3 regions of the Streptomyces sp. NPDC002701 genome follow, and region 3 is predicted to be linked to each of the others. Evidence: riboswitches for the same ligand, from Rfam matches in the RefSeq annotation. Region 3 holds a riboswitch; each other region holds the start of a gene.
The links. A riboswitch is a leader RNA that binds a small molecule or an ion and turns the genes downstream of it on or off. The one in region 3 is predicted to bind thiamine pyrophosphate.

Region 1 (7,518 bases), on a different contig from region 3:
TCCCGCGTCCCGGCGGGTGAGGGCGGCGGCCGCGAGTCCGCCGATCAGCAGGGCGATGGCGGTGGCGGCGAGGGCGTACCGCAGCGAGTTGCCGACGGCGTCGATCGGCGGCACCAGGAACAGACCGCCCTCGTCGCTGGTCAGTGCCTTGTAGTAGCCGAATCCCGGGGCGTCGAACGAGCGCGCGACCAGGACGGCCGGCGGCAGGACCAGCAGGACGGCGATGGTGGCGAGGACAGCGGCGAGCAGGGTCCACTGCCCCGCCCCGCGCGGCCGTCGCGCGGTCGTGGCGGCGTCGACCAGCCGCAGCGCGGTCTCCCGCCGCCGTACGGTCCACGCGTGGACGGCGAGGATCGCGCCCACGGCCACGAACTGGATGATCGTCAGCACGGCGGCCGTGGAGAGGTCGAAGATCTCCGAGGTCTGCCGGTAGATCTCGACCTCCAGCGTCGAGAAGGTGGGGCCGCCGAGGATCTGCACGACGCCGAAGGAGGTGAAGGTGAAGAGGAAGACCATGAGTGCGGCGGCGGCCACGGCCGGGCCGAGCGCCGGGAGCGTCACCGTGCGCCAGGCCGCGAACCGTGAGGCGCCGAGCATCCGTGCGGCCTCCTCCTGCCGCGGGTCGAGCTGCGACCAGAGGCCACCGACCGTACGGACGACGACCGCGTAGTTGAAGAAGACGTGCGCGAGCAGGATGGCCCACACGGTGGTGTCCAGGCGTACGCCCCACAGGTCGTCCAGCAGTCCGCCCCGGCCGAGCAGCGCCAGGAAGGCCGTGCCCACGACGACGGTCGGCAGCACGAACGGTACGGTCACGACGGCCCGGAGCACCTGCTTGCCCCTGAACTCGAAGCGCGCGAAGACGTACGCGCCGGGGAGCGCGATCAGCAGGGTGAGCGCGGTCGAGGCGAGCGCCTGCCAGGTGGTGAACCACAGGACGTGCCGGATGTCGGGCTGGGCGAGCACGTCCCAGATCCGCCCGAACCGCCAGCTCCCGCCGGTACGCAGCCCGCGGGCGGTGATCGCCGCGACCGGATAGGCGAAGAAGAGCCCGAAGAACGCGACGGGCACGGCCATGAGACCGAGCCGCGCCGCGCTCCCCGTACGCCTGTGTGCGCGCGGCCGCGCCTCTACTTCAGTACGAGCGAGGTCCATGACTTGACCCACTCGTCACGGTTGTCGGCGATCCTGGCGGGGTCCAGGGTCTCGGGGTTCTCGGCCTGCGGGCCGAACTTCACGAATTCCTGGGGCACCCGGGCGCCCTCACGGACCGGGTACACGAACATGTTGAGCGGCATGTCGTCCTGGAACCTCTTGCTGATCAGGAAGTCGACGAGCGCCTTGCCGCCCTTCGCGTTCTCCGCGTTGCTCAGCAGCCCCGCGTACTCGACCTGCCGGAAACAGGTGCCGTCCGCGACACCGGTCGGCGCGGTCTTCGGCCTCGGGTCGGCGTAGATGACCTCGGCGGGCGGGGAGGAGGCGTACGAGACGACGAGCGGCCGGTCGCCCTTGGCCTTCTTGCCGCCGGCGGACCCGGAGAACTCCTCGTTGTATGCCTGCTCCCAGCCGTCGACGACCTTCACGCCGTTGGCCCTGAGCTTCTTCCAGTAGTCCTCCCACCCGTCGTCCCCGTACTTCGCGGCGGTGCCGAGCAGGAAGCCGAGGCCGGGCGAGGAGGTCGAGGCGTTCGAGGTGACGAGGAGGTTCTTGTACGCGGGCTTGATCAGATCGTCGAAGGACGTCGGCGGCGCCAGGTCACGCTTACTGAAGTAGGTCTTGTCGTAGTTGACGCAGATGTCACCGGAGTCGATCGGCGTGACGCGGTGCCTGTCCGGGTCGACCCGGTACTCGGGCAGGACGAGGTCCGCTCCCTTGGCCTCGTACGACTGGAACAGCCCGTTGTCGAGCGCGCGCGAGAGCAGGGTGTTGTCGACGCCGAAGAAGACGTCGCCCTGCGGGTTGTCCTTGGTGAGGATCGCCTTGTTGACGGCCTGCCCGGCGTCGCCGTCCTTGAGGACCCTGACCTTGTAGCCGGACTCCTCCTCGAACGCCTTGAGGACGTCCTTGCTGTAGGCGAAGGAGTCGTGGCTGACGAGGGTCACGGTCCCGGAGCCCTCGTCGCCCGAACCCCCGTCCCCGGAGTCGGAGGACCCGCACGCGCTGAGCGCGACGAGGCCGAGCCCGGTGGCCGCGACGGCGGCGGTGAGCCGGTGGGTGATGCTCGTGGTACGCACTGGTTCTGGTTCCTCCTGGGTTGTCCAGGAAGAGACGCGGCCCTGCCCGGGACCTCGGTCGGTCCCGGGCAGGGCGCAACAGCTTGAGTAGTGACCGAACTTCCTACCCAGAATGACCTGGGCGAGGTTCAGAGGGTCTGCGGGCTCTCCCGCACTCTCAGCGCTGTGGCGCTCCCCTGTCGGAATATGAAGATGTGTCGGTACGAACGCTGCCAGACTACCGCTCGGTGGCCGCCAGCTGCCCGCACGCCCCGTCGATCTCCTGACCACGGGTGTCCCGGACGGTGACGGGCACACCATGGGCGGCGATCGCCTCGACGAACGCCTTCTCGTCCTCGGGCCGCGAGGCGGTCCACTTGGAGCCGGGCGTCGGGTTCAGCGGGATCAGGTTCACGTGCACCGGCTTGCCCTTGAGCAGCCGCCCGAGCCGGTCACCGCGCCACGCCTGGTCGTTGATGTCCCGGATGAGCGCGTACTCGATGGAGAGGCGCCGCCCGGACTTGGCCGCGTACTCCCAGCCGGCGTCCAGCACCTCCCGGACCTTCCACCGCGTGTTGACCGGTACGAGGGTGTCGCGCAGCTCGTCGTCCGGCGCGTGCAGGGAGATGGCGAGGCGGCACTTGAAGCCCTCGTCGGAGAACCGGTTGATGGCGGGGACGAGACCGACGGTCGACACGGTGATACCGCGCTGCGACAGTCCGAGCCCGTCCGGCTCCGGGTCGGTGAGGGCGCGAATGGACTGGACGACCCTCTTGTAGTTGGCGAGGGGCTCGCCCATGCCCATGAAGACGATGTTGCTCAGCCGCGCCGGACCGCCGGGGATCTCCCCGTCGCGCAGGGCCCGCATCCCGTCGACGATCTGGTGCACGATCTCGCCGGTCGACAGGTTCCGGTCGAGGCCGGCCTGCCCGGTCGCGCAGAACGGGCAGTTCATCCCGCAGCCGGCCTGTGAGCTGATGCACATGGTGACCCGGTCCGGGTAGCGCATCAGCACGGACTCGACGAGGGTGCCGTCGAAGAGCCGCCACAGGGTCTTGCGGGTGGTGTCCGCGTCGGTGGACAGATGCCGCACGACCGTCATCAGCTCGGGCAGCAACGCCTCCTGCAGCTTGGCGCGCGACCCGGCCGGGATGTCGGTCCACTGCTCCGGATCGTGCGCGAACCGCGCGAAGTAGTGCTGCGAGAGTTGCTTGGCACGAAACGGCTTCTCACCGACCGCGGCAACGGCCTCTTTACGCTCGGCAGGCGTGAGATCGGCAAGGTGCCGCGGCGGCTTCTTGGCTCCGCGGGGGGCGACGAATGTAAGTTCTCCGGGCTTAGGCATGGCTGTACCAGTGTCGCAGATCGATTCGTGTGACCCGGGCCGCCGGTTGCCCGGCTCGGGCCGGGCTTCGGTGGGGGTGCTGTCCCAGGAGTCGCATCAGGACCTAGAATCGAACTCGTGTCCGAAAAAGTGTCTCGTCTCGATCGCCTGCGCAGCGTCCGCGAATGGCTGGTCTGGCAGCTCCGCCGCACTGACGACACCATCGCCGAGCTGGAGCGGCAGGAGGTCGTCACCGCGCGTGCGGCGCGCACGCTGCCGTCACCCGCGTTCGGGTACAGGCTCGCCATGCGACGGGCGGGCGGCCGGCCCGCCCCCGACTCCGTCCATACGGACGACTGCGGCATGGCGGGCAAGAACACGAAACCGCTGGGCCGGGACCAGGCCCTCCGCGCGATCACGGAGGACGGCGTCACGGCGTGCCCCTACTGCCGTCCCGACACCGGGCTCGGTGTGCTGTGAACCGCGAGCGGCCGCAGTCCGAGGGAACGGGCACGGCGCCCATCGTGGTGCACCGTCCGACGGGTGGCCGTGGGCGCCGCGTGTCCATCCGCGCCCAGGTCGCCGGTCTCGCCCACAGCGATGCCGACGTGGTCGAGTTCCTGCGCCGCGCGGGCCTGCCGGACGCGGGGGAACTGCTGGACGATCCCCAGTGGGTGGAGTGGCAGGGCGGCCGTCCCCACGAGTACGGCGGCCAGGGCTGACGCCGCCCCGGCCCCGGCGCCCGCCGTACACCGCGTCGCGCACGGCTCCGCACACACGATCAGACCGTCGCCGTACGCGAAGGACCCCCGGCCGCCCTCGGCCAGGGGTCCTCGTACCGCGCAGCGAGGTCCGGTGCTCAGCTGGAGCCCACGAAGAGCACCAGGAGCAGCCACACCACGGGAGCGGTGGGCAGCAGTGAGTCCAGTCGGTCCATGATGCCGCCGTGGCCCGGGAGCAGGGTGCCCATGTCCTTGATTCCCAGGTCGCGCTTGATCATCGACTCGCCGAGGTCGCCGAGCGTGGCGCTGGCCGCGACCGCGAAGCCGACGATCAGGCCCTGCCACCAGGTGCCGTCGTCGATCAGGAACTGCATGCACACCGCACCCGCCGCCATCGCGAAGGCGACCGCGCCGAGCAGGCCCTCGCGGGTCTTGCCGGGGCTGATGCGCGGAGCGAGCTTGTGCTTGCCGAAGCGCCAGCCGACGGCGTACGCGCCCGTGTCGCTGATCACGGCCAGCAGCAGGAACGTCAGCACCCGCCGCGCACCGTCGTCCGCCGTGAGCATCATCGCCACGAACGTGGCGAGGAACGGGATGTAGAAGGCCGCGAACACACCCGCGGTGACGTCCTTGAGGTAGCCCGCGGGAGGTTCCGTCATCCGCCAGACCAGGACCGCCAGCGCGGTGAGCGCCATCGCCACCCAGGCGCCCTCGGGCCCGCGGACGTATCCGGCGACGACCATCCCCGCACCGCCCACCGCCAGCGGCACGAGCGGCGCCCTGATGTCCTTGCGCTCCGCGAGCCTCGACGTGAGCTCCCACAGGCCGACCACGACGGCGACAGCTATGACGCCGACGAAGGCCGCCTTGACGAAGAACAACGACGCGGCGATGACCACACCGAGTCCGACACCGACCCCTATGGCAGCGCTCAGGTCGCGGCCCGCGCTCTTCTTCTGCGGCGCGGGTGCGGGGTGGGCGGCGCTGGTCATGGGCTCCTGCGGATTCTGCGACGGAGCCTGGAAGGGCGGCGTCGACGGCGTCTCGTCGCGGAACGGGGGGCCGCCCGTCCGAGCGGCCCCCCGGCCGTCATCCTGGTTTCCGCCATGCGCGGGTACGTCGGGCACGATGGGCATGGGGCGAGTCTGCTGCGCGTGGTACGCATCGTACGCGGGACCCGCCGGGGCGGCCCCCTGGACAGGCCCCTGGTCGGACGGCCCCCAGTACCCGGCTTGTGGCGGCGCTCCCCAGGAAGAGTCGTTCATCAGACCTCGAGCAGCTCAGCTTCCTTGTGCTTGAGCAGCTCGTCCACCTGGGCGACGTACTTCGCGGTGGTGTCGTCGAGCTCCTTCTCCGCACGGCGGCCCTCGTCCTCGCCGACCTCGCCGTCCTTGATCAGCTTGTCGATGCCGTCCTTGGCCTTGCGGCGGACCGAGCGGATCGAGATCTTCGAGTCCTCGGCCTTGGTCCGCGCGACCTTGATGTAGTCCTTGCGGCGCTCCTCGGTGAGCTCGGGGAACACCACCCGGATGATGTTGCCGTCGTTGCTCGGGTTGACGCCGAGGTCGGAGTCACGGATCGCCTGCTCGATGTTGCGCATCGCGCTCTTGTCGAACGGGGTCACCACGGCCATACGCGGCTCGGGCACCGAGAACGAGGCCAGCTGGTTGATCGGTGTCAGCGCACCGTAGTAGTCCGCCACGATCTTGTTGAACATCGCCGGGTGCGCACGGCCGGTGCGGATCGCGGCGAAGTCCTCCTTGGCGACCACGACGGCCTTCTCCATCTTCTCCTCGGCCTCGAGGAGGGTCTCTTCGATCACCACTTGCTCCTGCGTGTCTTGAGTAGGCCCGGCTGCGGTTCCTCGGAGGGTAGGCGGCCGGCTGCGTCGCGTCTTATTCCTGCACGGTTCCCGACCGGCAGGACATTGTCCATCCCCCGGTCAGGCCCGACCGCCCTGGTCACCCACAAGCGTGCCGATCTTCTCACCCTTGACCGCCCGGGCGATATTGCCCTCGGTCAGAAGCTCGAAGACGAGGATCGGAAGCTTGTTGTCGCGGCACAGCGTGATGGCGGTCATGTCGGCGACCTTCAGGTCGCGGGTGATGACCTCGCCGTAGCCGAGCGCGTCGAACTTGACCGCTTCGGGGTTGGTCTTCGGGTCGGAGTCGTAGACCCCGTCCACGCCGTTCTTGCCCATCAGCAGCGCTTCGGCGTCGATCTCCAGGGCGCGCTGGGCGGCCGTGGTGTCGGTGGAGAAGTACGGCATGCCCATACCGGCGCCGAAGATCACCACACGGCCCTTCTCCAGGTGGCGCACGGCCCGCAGCGGGATGTACGGCTCGGCGACCTGCCCCATGGTGATGGCGGTCTGCACGCGTGAGTCGATGCCCTCCTTCTCCAGGAAGTCCTGGAGGGCGAGGCAGTTCATGACGGTGCCGAGCATGCCCATGTAGTCGGAACGGGCCCGGTCCATGCCGCGCTGCTGCAGTTCGGCCCCGCGGAAGAAGTTGCCGCCGCCGATGACCACGGCGATCTGGGCACCGCCGCGGACCACCGCGGCGATCTCCCGGGCCATCTTGTGCACCACGTCGGGGTCGACGCCGAGTGCCCCGCCGCCGGCGAAGGCTTCACCGGAGAGCTTCAGCAGGAAGCGGCCGGCGCCCTTGCCGGTGTCGCTCTTTTCGTCCTTGTCGGCGGCCTGGGTGGTGGTCATGGAGATCTCGCCTCTTTACCTGTCGCACGTGTCGCACATACGAAGAAGGCCACTGCCGGTGGGGTGTTGTTCGCATCCCATGCTCGGCGGTGGCCTCCTCGTCAGATCTGCTGTCGTCCGCGCGTCCGCGGGTGGCGGTGTACGCGACCGGCACGGACGACTGCTGTCGACCCTAGCGGGATCGCGCGTGGATCGCGGTACGGACTCAGATGCCGACCTTGATGCGCGAGAAGCGCTTCAGGGTGACACCGGCCTCGTCCAGGACCTTCTGGACGGACTTCTTGTTGTCGAGCGCGTACGGCTGACCGAGGAGGGTGGCCTCCTTGAAGAAGCCGTTGACGCGACCCTCGACGATCTTCGGGAGCGCGGCCTCGGGCTTGCCCTCGGCGCGCGTGGTCTCCTCGGCGACGCGACGCTCGGACTCGACGACCTCGGCCGGAACGTCCTCACGGGAGAGGTACTTCGGCGCGAAGGCGGCGATGTGCTGCGCGATGCCCTTGGCGAGGGCGGCGTCGGCCTTGTCCAGCTCGACCAGGACACCGA
Region 2 (7,518 bases), on a different contig from region 3:
TCGTGTGGGTGACGGTGTCCACGGCCCGTACCAGACCGAAGTCGGCCACCTTCACCCGGCCGTCGTCCCCTATCAGGACGTTCTCCGGCTTCATGTCGCGGTGCACGAAACCGGCGCGGTGCGCCGCGCCCAGCGCGGCCAGGACCGGTTCGAGGATGTCCAGCGCGGCCCGCGGCTGGAGCGCCCCGCGCTCGCGCAGCACGTCGCGCAGGGTGCAGCCGGCCACGTACTCCATCGCCAGATAGACGTAGGCGCCGTCGGTGCCCTGGTCGAAGACCTGCACCACGTTCGGATGGGCGAGCCTCGCCACCGACTTGGCCTCACGGATGAAGCGGTCGACGAAGGAGGCGTCGGCGGCCAGGGCCGGGTGCATCACCTTGAGCGCGAGCACCCGGTCGAGGCGGGTGTCCACGGCCCGGTAGACCGTGGCCATCCCGCCGACCGCGATGCGCGCGTCGACGTGATACCGGCCGTCGAGCACGTGCCCGACAATGGGGTCTCCCCGGCCGCCGAAGGCTGGGGAAGGGTCCTGAAGGGTCGTGTCCACGCTGGTGAGTCTACGAGCCGCCACTGACGGAGCCGCCCGGCCGGGCGATTCCGGGGCGGTACTGAAGCCGAGCTGTGACGCACCTCGCACGCCGGTCGCCGCGGGACGGCGTACCGGTGCGGACGCATGTTCAAGCGGGTTTCCGGCCCATTCTCAGAAAGCGGGCCGTTCCGGGTCCCAGCGCGCTGTTCCCTCCACCGGGGAGGAGGCTTCGGCGAAGTGCCGGCGCGGAATGCGTCCCGCCCGGTACGCGAGCCGTCCGGCCTCGACCGCGTGCCGCATCCCCTCGGCCATGAGCACCGGCTCCTGGGCCCGGGTCACGGCCGAGGCGAGCATCACACCGGCGCAGCCCAGCTCCATGGCGAGCGCGGCGTCCGACGCCGTACCGGCTCCGGCGTCCAGGATCACCGGCACGCGCGCGTGCTCCACGATCAGCTGGAAATTGTGCGGGTTGCGGATCCCGAGCCCCGATCCGATGGGCGATCCGAGCGGCATGACCGCCGCGCACCCCACGTCCTCCAGCTTCCGCGCGAGGACCGGGTCGTCGTTCGTGTAGGGGAGGACCGTGAAGCCGTCGTCGACGAGGGTCTCGGCGGCGTCCAGCAGTTCGACCGGATCGGGCAGCAGGGTGCGTTCGTCGGCGATCACCTCCAGCTTGACCAGGTCCGTGCCGAGCGCCTCGCGCGCGAGGCGGGCCGTCAGCACGGCCTCCCCGGCGGTGAAACAGCCCGCGGTGTTGGGCAGCACGCGGATGCCGAGCCGGTCGAGCACGGAGAGGACCGAGCCGTGGGCGCCGGGACTCACGCGGCGCATCGCGACCGTCGTCAGTTCCGTGCCGGAGGCGACGAGCGAGCGCTCCAGGACGTCGAGGCTCGGGGCACCGCCGGTGCCCATGATCAGACGGGACGTGTAGGACGTACCGCCGAGGACGAAGGGGTCGTCGGCCATGGGTCAGCCTCCTTGGACCGCGGTCAGGACCTCGACGCGGTCTCCCTCGCGCAGGAGGGTCCCGGGCCACTGCGCGCGCGGGACGACGGTCTCGTTGAGCGCGGCGGCGACGCCGGAGGGGGCCGCGCAGAGGGTGGCGACGAGCGTGTCGAGGGCGGTGTCGGCGGCGAGTTCCCGCCGCTCCCCGTTGACGAGGACGGTCATGTTCATACGGGCTGCTCCGTGAGTGCGGCGGCGCTGAACCGCCCGGGGGTGAACGGGCGCGCCTCGTCCGTGAGCTCACCGGTGGCCAGGGCGTGCGCCAGGGCGTCGCCGGTGACCGGGGTGAGCAGCACGCCGTTGCGGTGGTGGCCGGTCGCCAGCAGCAGACCGGGCAGAGCGGTCGGGCCGAGCAGGGGCGCGTTGTCGGGGGAGCCGGGCCGCAGTCCGGCCTGTGTCTCGGTGAGCGGCAGCTCGGTGATGCCGGGGACGAGTTCGTGGGCGTCCCGCAGCAGTTCGTACACGCCGCCCGCGGTCACCGTGGTGTCCCAGCCCAGTTCCTCGCTGGTCGCGCCGACGACGAGCTCGCCGCTCTCGCGCGGCACGAGGTAGACGTGGCTGCCGCGGACCACGGCACGCACCGTCCGGCTCAGGAAGGGCGCGGTCCCGCCCGGCAGGACCGCGCCGGGCCGCGGCATGGTCAGCCGCAGCACCTGCCCCTTCACGGGACGGACCGGGGGCCGTACGTCCTCGGGCACGCCCGCGAGGCGTCCGCTGAGGCTGCCCGCGGCGAGGACCACCTGCCCCGCGGACAGCCCGGTGCCGTCCGTCGTGACGACTCCGGTGGCCCGGCCCGCCGTGACGGTCAGCCGCCCGGCCCGCGTCCGGTGGAAGACCACTCCGGCCCGCTCGCAGGCCGTGACCAGGGCCGCGGCGAGCCGCCGGGGATCTATCTGGTGGTCGCCGTCCACCCGCAGCCCGCCGCGCACGCCGGGCGCGAGCATCGGCTCCAGGCGCCGGCACTCGCGGCCGCTCAGCCACTCGGACGCCAGGCCCGACCGCTGTTGCAGGGCGTGCAGTTCCCGCAGATGGGCGCGGTCGTCGGCGTCGAGTGCCACGGTCAGCGTGCCGCACCGCCGGTAGCCGAGGTCCTGGCCGGTCGCCTCGGTCAGCTCGGCGACGAAGTCCGGATAGCGCCGTGCCGAGGCCAGGTTGAGCCCGAGCAGGGTCTGCTCGCCGTGGTGCAGCTCGGTGACGGCGGCCAGCATCCCGGCGGCGACCTGCGCGGCGCCGCCGCCCGGTCCGGGATCCACGACCGCGGTGGTGAATCCGCGCTGCGCGGCCCGCCAGGCGGTGACCAGCCCGATGATGCCGCCCCCGACGACCAGGACGTCGGCGACCGGTCTGGTGGTGAGCGGTGCGTCGGCGACCGGTCTGGTGGTGACCGGTTTGTCGGCGACCGGTCCGGTGGTGATCGGTTCGTCGGCGACCGGTCCGGTGGTGATCGGTTCGTCGGGTGAAGATGCCTGCGATGTACGCGACATGGGCGTCCAGCCCCTCCCTTCGCCGGCATGACCCGGATCAGGTTCGTACGGTCGGAGGCCGCCCAGCCTCCCTCTCAGCCCGGTGCGTCCGGGCTCCCGCGAGTGCTCTACGTTGGCCACCCTAGCTCTTCGCCCCGCACCGCAGTAAGGGAGCGCCCCGCATGGCCCGCTCGCTCGACGGACTCGTTCTCGCCCCCGTGGCCGACCAGGCCCCCGGTCAGGTGGGTACGCGCACCCGGTTCGCCTACCACGAGCAGGACGGCGAGATCTGGGCCGAGTACGCGGGCGGCGACGTCGTCCGCGGCCACCTCGTGGGCACCCGGGAGGGCGACCGGCTCGACTTCCGCTACGTGCAGTTGAAGGCGGACGGCACCACCTCCTCGGGGCACTGCGTGTCCCTCGTCGCCGAGACCTCCGACGGCAGGGTCCGGCTGGAGGAGACCTGGGAGTGGGAGTCCCAGGAGGGCAGCGGGACGAGCGTGGTCGAAGAGGTGGCCGCCGGGGCCGCTGAGGCCGCCGAGGACTCCACCGCCGGCGATGTCTCTGAGGCCGCCCGGGGCTGACGCTGTGTGACAGCTCACCGGCCGCGGCCCTGACCGACGATTTGCCCGACTGCCTAAGGTGATCGGGTGAGTGAGCTGACACAGGGAGCAGGTCCGGCGGGGCGACCCGGCGTCGTGATCGTCGGTGCGGGCATGGCCGGCGTGCAGACGGCCGTGGCCCTGCGGGAACAGGGCTTCACCGGCACCGTGACCCTGATCGGCGCGGAACCGCACCAGCCGTACGACCGGCCGCCGCTGTCCAAGGCCGTGCTGCTCGGCAAGGCCGAGAGCTCCGCCTTCGACGTCGACTTCGCCTCCCTCGACGTGGAGCTGCGCCTGGGGCTCGAAGTGACCGGCCTGCGCCCGGACCGGCGTGAACTCGACACGGCCGAGGGCGCCGTCCCGTACGGCGTCCTGGTCGTCGCCACGGGTGCGGAACCGATCCGGCTGCCGGGCGCCGACGGCGTACCGGGTGTCCATCTGCTGCGCACCCTCGACGACGCCGAGCGGCTGCGGCCGGTTCTCGCCCGGCAGGACGACATCGTGGTGGTGGGCGCGGGCTGGATCGGCGCGGAGTTCGCCACGGCGGCCCGGGAGGCGGGCTGCGCGGTGACCGTCGTCGAGGCCGCCGGGCGGCCGCTCGTCGGCGCGGTGCCCGCCGAGGTGGCCGCCCCCATGGCCGCCTGGTACGCGGACAGCGGGGCTTTGTTGCGCACCCACGCGCGCGTGGAGCGCGTCGAGCCCGGCGCGGTGGTCCTGGACGACGGGTCGCGGCTGCCCGCGGGCGCCGTCGTGGTCGGTGTCGGGGCGCGGCCCGCCACGGCCTGGCTGACCGGCTCCGGCGTCGAACTGGGCGCCCACCGGGAGGTCGTCGCGGACGACCGTCTGCGCACCTCCGTCCCGGACGTGTACGCGGTCGGCGACTGCGCCTCCTTCCCGTCGGGCCGGTACGGGGAGCGTCTGCTGATCCACCACTGGGACAACGCGCTGCAGGGGCCGCGCACGGTCGCGGCGAACATCGTCGGGGAGACGCTCGCCGCGTACGATCCGGTGCCGTACTTCTGGTCCGAGCAGTTCGGCCGCTTCGTCCAGTACGCGGGGCATCACGGGTCCGCCGACACCATGGTGTGGCGGGGCGGGCCGGACGGGCCCGCGTGGTCGGTGTGCTGGCTCCGGGACGGCCGGCTGGTCGCCGTCCTCGCCGTGGGGCGGCCCCGGGACCTGGCGCAGGGCCGCCGCCTGATCGAATCGGGCACCCGAATGGACCCCACCCTGCTCCCGGACCCGACCCGTCCCTTGAAGAAGGCGACGGCGTAGCGCCGCGGGTTGTCCCGTCGACCGCGGGCGGGTGGGGGCTGACCGCGCAGTTCCCCGCGCCCCTACCGGGCCACAGCCCACCGAAATGGCCGAGCCCCCACCCAGCACCGCCCCACCAGACGCCCCCGCCAGGCACGCGAGCAACTGCGCACCGCGCCCCACGAAGGACCCCCGGCCCCCGCCCAGGCGCGGGGAACTGCGCGCCCAGCCCCCACTGGGCCGCAGGTGACGAACGGCCGCCGGGGTTGAGCGGGGACGCGCAGCGCCCCCTAAAGGGCGCGGGCGACCGACCGCCCGGCGGTGGCCCGGGACGGGAGACCGGACCGGCACCGGGCCGGTCGGCCGTGACCCGGTCGACCGGCCCGGGTACCGAGTGTCAGTGGGAGATGGCACGCTTGTGTCCGTGACCGAGATTGACGCAAAGATCGATGCTCTCGTCCCCGCCTGGCTCACCCTCCCCGACATCGCCGAACAGTTCGGCGTCGAGGTGACGCGCGTCCGGCAGTTGGTCAAGGAAGGCCAGCTCATCGCCGTACGCCGTGGTGAGAACCGCGCGCTGCACGTCCCCGCCGCCTTCGTCGACGCGGACGAGCAGAAGGTCGTCAAGGGCCTGTCCGGCACCCTGACGCTCCTGCGGGACGACGGCTTCTCCGACGAAGAGATGCTCGAGTGGCTCTTCACCCCCGACGAGAGCCTGCCCGGTACGCCCGCGCAGGCCCTGAGCGAGAATCGCGGCACGGAGGTGAAGCGCCGCGCCCAGGCGCTCGCCGTCTGACCCGAACACGCAGCACGCGACACGCACCACGCGTTACGCCACACGGCGTACGGGCCGCGCTCCCGCGGCCCGTACGCCACCGACATGCCACGGGGGACCCACGCATGCCCGCACCCACCGCACCCGCATCCGCGCGCGCCCGGCTGGCCGACGCCCGCGTCTACCTCTGCACGGACGCCCGCAAGCGCCAGGGCGACCTCGCCGGCTTCCTGGACGCGGTCCTGGCCGGCGGCGTGGACATCGTGCAGTTGCGGGACAAGGGCATGGAGGCGGCCGAGGAGCTCGAACACCTCGCCGTCCTCGCGGACGCCTGCCGCCGGCACGGCAAGCTGCTCGCGGTGAACGACCGCGCCGACGTCGCCCACGCCGCCGGCGCCGACGTCCTGCACCTCGGCCAGGGGGACCTGCCCGTCCCCGCGGCCCGGGCGATCCTCGGCGACGACGTCCTGATCGGCCGCTCCACCCACGCCGGTCCCGAGGCGTCGGCCGCCGCCGCCCAGGACGGCGTGGACTACTTCTGCACCGGCCCCTGCTGGCCGACCCCCACCAAGCCGGGGCGCCAAGCGCCGGGCCTCGGCCTGGTCCGTGACACGGCCGCGCTGGCCACGGACCGGCCGTGGTTCGCCATCGGCGGCATCGACCTCGGCAACCTCGACGAGGTGCTCGAAGCGGGCGCCCGCCGCGTCGTCGTCGTACGGGCGATCACCGAGGCCGACGACCCCGGCGCGGCGGCGGCGGAGTTCGCGAAGCGCCTGCGGACGGCGTGACCCGGACGCAGGCGGCATGGCTCAGGGACCGCGTGACGCGGCAGCCGGAGGTCCGCTACAGAGCCGACTGTCCGAGGAGTGGACAACAAGTCGACAATCCGGGCGAATTCTCCGCGCCCGGTTGGGTGACCGTCCGGCCCTGGCTAACCTGCGGGTATGGCCCTCGGATCTGCTTCCACCAGGACTGACCGCGCACGCACCGTGCGGGACATGCTCGCGACCGGCAAGACGACGTATTCCTTCGAGTTCTGGGCGCCGAAGACCGAAAAGGGCGAGCGGAACCTGTGGAACGCGCTGCGCAGGGTCGAGGCGGTCGCTCCCAGCTTCGTCTCCGTGACGTACGGGGCGGGCGGCACCACCCGGGCCGGCACGGTCAAGGCCACGGAGCAGATCGTCGCCGACACGACGCTCACCCCGGTCGCCCACCTGACCGCCGTCAACCACTCCGTCGCGGAGCTGCGCAACATCATCGGCCAGTACGCGGACGCCGGGATCCGGAACATGCTGGCCGTGCGCGGCGACCCGCCCGGCGACCCGATGGCCGACTGGGTGGCGCACCCCGAGGGCCTCACCTACGCGGCCGAACTGGTGCGGCTCATCAAGGAGTCGGGCGACTTCTGCGTGGGCGTCGCGGCCTTCCCGGAGATGCATCCGCGGTCCGCGGACTGGGACACGGACGTGGCCAACTTCGTCGACAAGTGCCGGGCCGGCGCCGACTACGCGATCACGCAGATGTTCTTCCAGCCGGAGGCGTACCTGCGGCTGCGTGACCGGGTCGACGTGGCGGGCTGCAGCACGCCGGTCATCCCCGAGGTCATGCCGGTGACCAGTGTGAAGATGCTGGAGCGACTGCCGCAACTGAGCAACGCGTCGTTCCCGGACGCCCTGAAGGAGCGGATCCTCACAGCCAAGGACGATCCGGCGGCTGTACGCTCCATTGGCATCGAGTTCGCCACGGAGTTCTGCGCGGGGCTGCTGGCCGAGGGAGTCCCCGGTCTGCATTTCATTACGCTGAACAACTCCACCGCGACGCTGGAAATCTACGAGAACCTGGGCCTGCATCATCCACAGCGGGCCTAGACCCGTCGCATCGTCGTAC
Region 3 (7,518 bases):
ACCTGCCGGGCGACGCCCCGGTGACCTGGGCCTTCGGCCGTGAACTGCTGATCGACGGGGTGGGCCGCCCGTGCGGGGACGGAGACGTCCACATCGCTCCCTCCGACACCGACGGATTCGGCGACGTGCTGATCCGGCTCCAGGTGGGCGCCGACCAGGCCCGCTTCCGCTGCGGCACGGCGCCCCTGCTGGCGTTCCTCGACCGTACGGACCGCCTGGTACCGCTGGGGCAGGAACGCTCCCTCGCCGACTTCGACACCCACCTGGACGAGGCCCTGGACCGCATCCTGGCGGAGGAACAGAGCGCGGGGTAACAGCGCGGGGTGAGCAGTGCGAGGTGAACATCGCGGGGTCGGTGCGAGTCGTGCTCAGTGCTTGCGGCGGCGACCGCTCCCGCCCCGCAGCGGCGCCCGTGAGCCGGCCTGCGGCTGGGGTTGGGGCGGCGCCTGTTCGACCGGGGTGGTGCCGCCCGGGCGGTCCGCCGACACCACCAGGGCCGCGAGAGCCGTCGTGACCGGCACCGAGGCGACCAGCCCGATCGAGCCGACGAGCGTGCGCACGATCTCCTCCGCCACCAGTTCGCTGTTGGCCACCGTCCCCACGCTGCTCTCCGCGATGGAGAAGAGCAGCAGCAGAGGGAGCGCCGCGCCGGCGTAGGCGAGGACGAGCGTGTTGACGACGGACGCGATGTGGTCGCGGCCGATGCGGATGCCCGCCCGGTACAGCCCTCGCCAGCCCATCGCCGGGTTGGCCGCGTGGAGTTCCCAGACCGCCGACGTCTGCGTCACCGTGACGTCGTCGAGCACTCCGAGCGAACCGATGATGACACCCGCCAGCAGCAGACCGCTCATGTCGATGGACGGGTAGAGCCCGTGGATCAGGCCGGTGTTGTCGTCGGTGTTGCCGGTCAGTGCGGCCCAGTCGATGAACAGGGAGCCGAGCAGCCCGATCAGCAGCAGGGACAGAAGCGTGCCCAGCACCGCGACCGACGTCCGGGCGGAGAGGCCGTGGCACATGTAGAGCGCGATCAGCATGATGGCACTGGCCCCGACCACCGCCACGACCAGCGGGTTCGAGCCCTGCAGGATCGCGGGCAGGATGAAGAACGTCAGGATCAGGAAGCTGACGGCCAGCGCGACCAGCGCCATGACACCGCGCATCCGGCCCACCACGACCACGGCGAGGGCGAAGATACCGGCGAGCAGCGCCATCGGGAGCTTGCGGTTCACGTCGGTGACCGAGTACTGCAGCTCCCTGGGGGCATCGGGTGCGTACGCGACGATCACCTCCTGGCCCTGTTCCAGCTGCCGTGAGGAGTCCGGCTGGACGATCTCGGTGAAGGTACGTCCCTTGTCCTTGCCACTGTCGACCCGGACCGTCGCCTTCTTGCAGGTGCCCGAAGCCTGTTGCTGCGCGGACGAGCCCTCGGCCGTCGAGGTGTCGCCGGTCGGAGTCCCGCCCGAGGCGTTCACCGACTTGCAGTCGACCTTGTCGACCTTCGTCACGGTGGCCTGCTGGGTCTGCCGGTCGAAGCCGACACCCGTGCGCTCGTGCTCGGGGGCGCCGCCGGGCCAGAGCACCGCGAGACCGATCACGACCGCCGCGGCGAAGGGGATCAGTACCGCGGCGATGATCTTGCGCAGGTGCATGGAGACCGGGGCCGCGGGGCCGTGGTTGTGCGAGTGACCGTGCCCGTCGCCGACAGGTCCGTCGCCGCCACCGCCGCCGGGACCATGGCCGTCGGGGCCCTGTCCGTGGGGCGGTTCGGACGGTGGAAGTGGAGGCTGCTGCGTCGTGGTCACCGACCGATCATCGCAAGAACGAGAGGGGCCCACTGTTCACCGCGCCCATTGTGACGCTAGCGTGGAAGCACCTTTGCACACGCGGGAGCTCGGAGCACCGGGCTGAGAGGGCGCTGACCTCCGTATCCGCGATGTTTCACGTGGAACATCGCCGGACGGGAAACGCTGCGTCGACCGCCGAACCTGTTACCGGGTAATGCCGGCGTAGGGAGTAGGTCTCATGACCGACAAGGACGTACGCACGCCTGCCTCCAGCCAGACGAACGGGGCGCTCGCCCCGACCGATGGCACCGAGGTATCCGCCTCACCCGAGAGCGGTGGGGCAACTGCCCCGCCGGAGAACGGCGACGCCGGAAGGTCCATCGGCTGGCACAAGGCGTATGTCGAGGGCTCGCGCCCCGACCTGCGCGTGCCGGTCCGTCAGGTGCATCTCACCAACGGCCGATCGGTCACCCTGTACGACACGTCCGGCCCGTACACCGATCCTGCCGTCGACACGGAGGTGCGCAGGGGACTGGCGCCCCTGCGGGAGAACTGGATCATCGCCCGTGGCGACACCGAGGAGTACCCGGGCCGTCCCGTGCGGCCCGAGGACGACGGGATCAAGCACACCTCACCGCGCGGTGGACTGCGCAACCTCGACGCGGTCTTTCCGGGGCGCCCGCGTCTGCCCCGCAGGAGCCGTGACGGGCAGGCAGTCACCCAACTCGCGTACGCGAGGCGGGGCGAGATCACGCCGGAGATGGAGTACGTGGCCATCCGGGAGAACGTCGCCCCCGAGGTGGTACGCGAGGAGATCGCGGCGGGCCGGGCTGTTCTGCCGGCCAACGTCAACCATCCGGAGATCGAGCCGATGATCATCGGCAAGCGGTTCCTGGTGAAGGTCAACGCCAACATCGGCAACTCCGCCGTCACCTCCTCCATCGAGGAGGAGGTCGAGAAGATGACCTGGGCGACCCGCTGGGGTGCCGACACGGTCATGGATCTGTCGACCGGCCGCAACATCCACACCACCCGGGAATGGGTGCTGCGCAACTCCCCCGTGCCCATCGGGACGGTCCCCCTCTACCAGGCGCTGGAGAAGGTCGACGGGCGCGCCGAGGAACTCACCTGGGAGGTCTACAAGGACACGGTCGTCGAACAGGCCGAGCAGGGCGTCGACTACATGACCGTCCATGCGGGTGTACGCCTCCCGTACGTCCCGCTGACAGCCAACCGCAAGACCGGCATCGTCTCGCGTGGCGGCTCGATCATGGCGGCATGGTGCCTGGCGCACCACAAGGAGTCGTTCCTGTACGAGCACTTCGAGGAGCTCTGCGAGATCCTCGCCGCCTACGACGTCACCTACTCGCTCGGCGACGGTCTGCGGCCGGGTTCGATCGCGGATGCCAACGACGCCGCGCAGTTCGCGGAGCTGCGGACGCTCGGAGAACTCAACAAGGTCGCCAAGCGCTTCAACGTACAGACCATGATCGAAGGCCCCGGGCATGTCCCGATGCACAAGATCAAGGAGAACATCGACCTCCAGCAGGAGATCTGCGAGGAGGCTCCGTTCTACACGCTCGGTCCGCTGACGACGGACATCGCGCCGGCGTACGACCACATCACCTCCGGTATCGGAGCCGCGATGATCGCCTGGTGGGGCACGGCGATGCTCTGCTACGTCACGCCCAAGGAGCATCTGGGCCTGCCCAACCGTGACGACGTCAAGACGGGTGTCATCACCTACAGGATCGCGGCCCATGCGGCGGACCTCGCCAAGGGACATCCGGGCGCGCAGGAGTGGGACGACGCGTTGTCGGACGCCCGCTTCGAGTTCCGCTGGGAGGACCAGTTCAACCTGGCCCTGGATCCGGACACGGCCCGGGAGTTCCACGACGAGACGCTCCCGGCCGAGCCGGCCAAGACGGCGCACTTCTGCTCCATGTGCGGGCCGAAGTTCTGCTCGATGAAGATCAGCCACAGCATCACCGAGCAGTTCGGCGGTACGGCGGCAGCGGGAGCCTCGGCCGAGGAGGTCGCCGAGGGGATGCTCCAGAAGTCGAAGGAGTTCGCCGCCGCGGGCAACCGGGTCTACCTGCCACTGGCCGACTGACCCGGGCACACCCGCCCGCTCCGCCTGTCCGGACCGGGTGACCCCGCCGGCCGCCACGCCGCCGGGGTCACCTCGTCGCCGTTACCGCGGGCCAAGAAAAGATCGACGACGGGTTTCCGTCGTCGATCAGTCTTGGCAGGCGGACCCCTCCCTTATTCGGGAGCGTGCTCCGGCCCCCCGAAGTCCGGGCTGCTGAAGTCCGGGCTCGAGAAACTGGGGCGCGGGCCCGCTGCCGGGCCGCCGTCGGGGCTGCTGAAACCCGGGCGGTTGTAGCCGAGCTGCGGCATCCGGCTGACCGGCGCCGACGGTTTCGTACGACCGAGGGCGGCGGTACCCGGGTCCGCGAGGGCCTCCTTGAGGAACGGCATGATGCCGTGCTCCAGGAGAGCGTCGTGCCAGGCGTGCCTGGCACGGTCGACCTCCTCGCTGTGTTCGCCGTGCACGCCGGCCTGGAGCGAACTGGCGCCGTTGCGCAGGGCGGCGAGCAGCAGGCAGACCGCGGCGACCAGGATCGTGGCCGCCGTGACGGCGCCGAAGACCCATCCGGTGGTGAGGAGGGTCTGGGCGATGCCCGGCTGGGGGTCGAGCATCTTCAGGATGTAGCCGACGAGCAGGAAGATCGCCGCGGCCGTGCCGGCGAGGACAGGGGCGAGCACGGCGACGACCGCGGCGGCACCCGCCCCGGCGGTCTCGGCCACCTCCCCCATGGTGGTGGCGAGCCCCACCGCGCTCGTACCCGGATCCGAGGAACTGGAGGATCCTTCGCGGACGGGTGGGGTGGACGGCGCCGGCTGGCGCAGTTCCTCGCGGACCTTCACATAGTGCTGGTACTCGGTCGCCGCGGCCGCCGTGATGAGTGCGGTGGCGTTGAGCGCCATCGTGCGCAGCTGTTCGGGATTGAGCCGCTGACCCACGGCGGCGAGTTCCGGACGGTGTGGTGCGGAGCGCAGCGCCTCGTCGAGGATCCGCTCGTACTCTTGGCGGTCCTCACTCAGCAGGTGCTGCGGAACGCTGTTCATGTGCATCCCCCGATGCTCCGTAGGGCTGGTGGCTCGGCATGCTGACGAGCCGTCGGGCAGAAACGGAGGGGAGCCTGCTACGGATAATCCGATGGTAGAGCGGTGACGGCACAGGGTGACAGGGGGTTTCCAGAATTTGCCACCGGACCGCACGCGTCCTTCATTCAGGGACACGTGCCCCGTAAACGCTCAACCATCCAGGGGAAGTTGCTGGACCAGTAGCTTTCCGGCCATGGTCACGCCACCGTCCATCGCGATCGCGAGCTTGTCGGCGTACACGTGGGGTTCTTCGACCCGTGGCGTCGACGAGTCCCCGCCGTCCTCCGAACCGACATCGCCGCGGAGGTACGGAATGGGGCTGTGACCGTGGACGATGCGCGAACCGCCGTACGTCTCCAGCAAGGAGCGCACGGCCTGGGCGCCGCCGTCGTCGCGGAACGCGAAGCGCTTGGTGAACTTGCGGAAAAGGTCCCAGCATTCGTCCGCGTCATGGCGGGTGAGGGTTTCCCGGATGGTGTCGTTGACCGCTTCGATGGAGTCGCCGTAGTCGAGATAGGCGGTCGTGTCGGAGTGCACGAGGAGATGCCCGTCCGCCAGTTCCATCGCGTCGAGGCGGGCCATCCACTGCAGATGGTGGTCCTGGAGGCGCTCCATGTCGGTCTTCTGACCGCCGTTCAGCAGCCAGGCGGCCTGGAAGGTGGCGGTACCCGCGCCGGAGTTGACGGGGGTGTCCCCGAACCGCCTGGCGCCGAGCAGCAGCAGTTCGTGGTTGCCCATCAGCGCCTTGCAGTAGCCGCCCACCGCGGCGGCCTCCGCGGACAGCCGCATGACGAGGTCGATGACGCCGATGCCGTCGGGCCCGCGGTCGGTGAAGTCGCCGAGGAACCACAACCGCGAGGTACCCGCCACCCAGCGGGCCTCGGCGTCGATGAGCCCCTTCTCGCGCAGCGCGGCGACGAGCTCGTCGAGATATCCGTGCACGTCGCCGACGACGTACAGCGGCCCCGGCCCCTCGTCGGGCGATGGGGTCCGACCGGCCTCGGGCTCGACCGGCACCTGAACCGTGTCACCGCGGTTGATGACCGGCAGATCGCGCTCCGTCGGCGTGTAACCCTCCGGCACCTCGGCCGGGGCGCCGCCCTCGCCGTGGGGCGGCGGCCCCGCGTACGGGCCGGACCGGACGTACGGGTCGGCCGGCCCGGCGTACGGGTCAGCGGGGCCGACGTACGGGTCAGCGGCCTGGTCGTACGGCTCGGCGGACCGGTCGTACGGCCCGGCCTGTTGCGGAGGTGGTCCGGGCGGCTGCGCGTACGGACCGGCCTCGTGGACGTACGCCGGCACGCGGAAGTCGCGCACCGTCGGCGTCCGCATCTCGGGTTCCTGACCGGCCCCCTGAGTCATCGACCCCTCCACCACCATCGCGCCGCATCTGCACCGCGTCGGACTGCCTGGTCGCAGCGGCCCGCGGTGTCGTCCGCCCATCATAGGAATGCGGATCGCGCCATGTGATGACCCAGGGGTGGTGAATCGGAGCAAGACCCCAGTTCACCGTGGTTTTCTCCCGAATTGGGAGGGCCTTTCCGCGTGGGAGGTCACCCCTCCTCCGGGGACCTCGGCGGGCTGACGGTCGTCCGTGGCGGCCGTCGCTGGGAGGAGGTGCGCACGATCAGCTCCGTCGGTATCACCTGCTCGACCGGTTGGTCCGTTTCGACCCCCTCGATGGCGTCGATCAGGAGCTGGACCACGGCCGTGCCGATGCGGCGCGGTTTGAGCGAGAGTGTGGTGACGGGCGGCTCGGTGTTGGCGTAGACGGTGGACTCGCTGCAGCACACGAGAAGCAGGTCCTCCGGTACGCGCAGGCCGTAGCGCCGGGCGGCCGCGAGGAGGTCGGTGCCGTTCGGGTCGAACAGCCCGTAGACGGCGTCGGGCCGGTCCGGCCGGGCGAGCAGCCGGTCGGCGGCCACCGCCCCCGCGCACGGATCATGCGCGGGATATGCCTCGTACACGGGGTCCTGGCCCACCCGCTCGCACCAGCGGAGGTACGCGGTCGTGGAGAGGTGGGTGTACGTGTCCGTGGTCGTCCCCGTCAGCAGGCCGATGCGGCGGGCCCCGGCGGCGGCCAGGTGGTCGAGGATGCCCAGGACCGCGGCCTCGTGGTCGTTGTCCACCCAGGCGGTGACCGGCAGCGAGCCCGCCGGGCGGCCGTCCGAGACCACCGGTAACCCCTGGCGGACCAGTTCGCTGACGACCGGGTCCTGGTCGGAGGGGTCGATGACGACCGTTCCGTCCAGGGCAACGTTCGACCACACGTCGTGGCGCGAGGTGGCGGGGAGGATGACCAGGGCGTAGCCCCGGGCGAGCGCGGCCGAGGTGGCGGCTCTGGCCATCTCCGCGAAGTACGCGAACTCCGTGAAGGTGAAAGGTTCATCCCCGTAGGTCGTCACCGTCAGGCCGATGAGGCCGGACTTCCCCGTACGGAGCGTTCGGGCCGCCGCGGAGGGGCGGTAGCCCAGCCGGTCGGCGACCTCGCGGACATGGCGTCTGGTGGCGTCCGGAAGTCGCCCCTTGCCGTTGAGTGCGTCGGACACCGTCGTAATGGACA

Region 1: it holds a riboswitch for thiamine pyrophosphate, as region 3 does, so the genes downstream of both, ACFYXC_RS24455 (thiamine ABC transporter substrate binding subunit) here and thiC (phosphomethylpyrimidine synthase ThiC) in region 3, are expected to answer to the same signal.
Region 2: it holds a riboswitch for thiamine pyrophosphate, as region 3 does, so the genes downstream of both, thiO (glycine oxidase ThiO) here and thiC (phosphomethylpyrimidine synthase ThiC) in region 3, are expected to answer to the same signal.

The regions. Positions count from the first base shown of each region.
Region 1 covers NZ_JBIAQL010000009.1:188,846-196,363, reverse strand. The annotation lists gene ACFYXC_RS24460 (ABC transporter permease) at 1-1,155, opposite strand, end outside; gene ACFYXC_RS24455 (thiamine ABC transporter substrate binding subunit) at 1,131-2,234, opposite strand; TPP riboswitch at 2,317-2,422, opposite strand; gene rlmN (23S rRNA (adenine(2503)-C(2))-methyltransferase RlmN) at 2,452-3,558, opposite strand; gene ACFYXC_RS24445 (DUF6233 domain-containing protein) at 3,688-4,017, shown strand; gene ACFYXC_RS24440 (hypothetical protein) at 4,014-4,259, shown strand; gene ACFYXC_RS24435 (phosphatidate cytidylyltransferase) at 4,397-5,524, opposite strand; gene frr (ribosome recycling factor) at 5,524-6,081, opposite strand; gene pyrH (UMP kinase) at 6,202-6,975, opposite strand; gene tsf (translation elongation factor Ts) at 7,181-7,518, opposite strand, start outside.
Region 2 covers NZ_JBIAQL010000001.1:985,560-993,077, forward strand. The annotation lists gene pknB (Stk1 family PASTA domain-containing Ser/Thr kinase) at 1-547, opposite strand, end outside; gene ACFYXC_RS04210 (thiazole synthase) at 701-1,495, opposite strand; gene thiS (sulfur carrier protein ThiS) at 1,499-1,699, opposite strand; gene thiO (glycine oxidase ThiO) at 1,702-3,018, opposite strand; TPP riboswitch at 3,016-3,128, opposite strand; gene ACFYXC_RS04225 (hypothetical protein) at 3,180-3,581, shown strand; gene ACFYXC_RS04230 (NAD(P)/FAD-dependent oxidoreductase) at 3,714-4,877, shown strand; gene ACFYXC_RS04235 (Rv2175c family DNA-binding protein) at 5,281-5,652, shown strand; gene thiE (thiamine phosphate synthase) at 5,757-6,419, shown strand; gene metF (methylenetetrahydrofolate reductase [NAD(P)H]) at 6,576-7,499, shown strand.
Region 3 covers NZ_JBIAQL010000005.1:165,362-172,879, reverse strand. The annotation lists gene ACFYXC_RS16555 (SsgA family sporulation/cell division regulator) at 1-314, shown strand, start outside; gene ACFYXC_RS16550 (YibE/F family protein) at 369-1,802, opposite strand; TPP riboswitch at 1,874-2,030, shown strand; gene thiC (phosphomethylpyrimidine synthase ThiC) at 2,023-3,897, shown strand; gene ACFYXC_RS16540 (hypothetical protein) at 4,050-4,922, opposite strand; gene ACFYXC_RS16535 (metallophosphoesterase) at 5,106-6,332, opposite strand; gene ACFYXC_RS16530 (LacI family DNA-binding transcriptional regulator) at 6,509-7,518, opposite strand, start outside.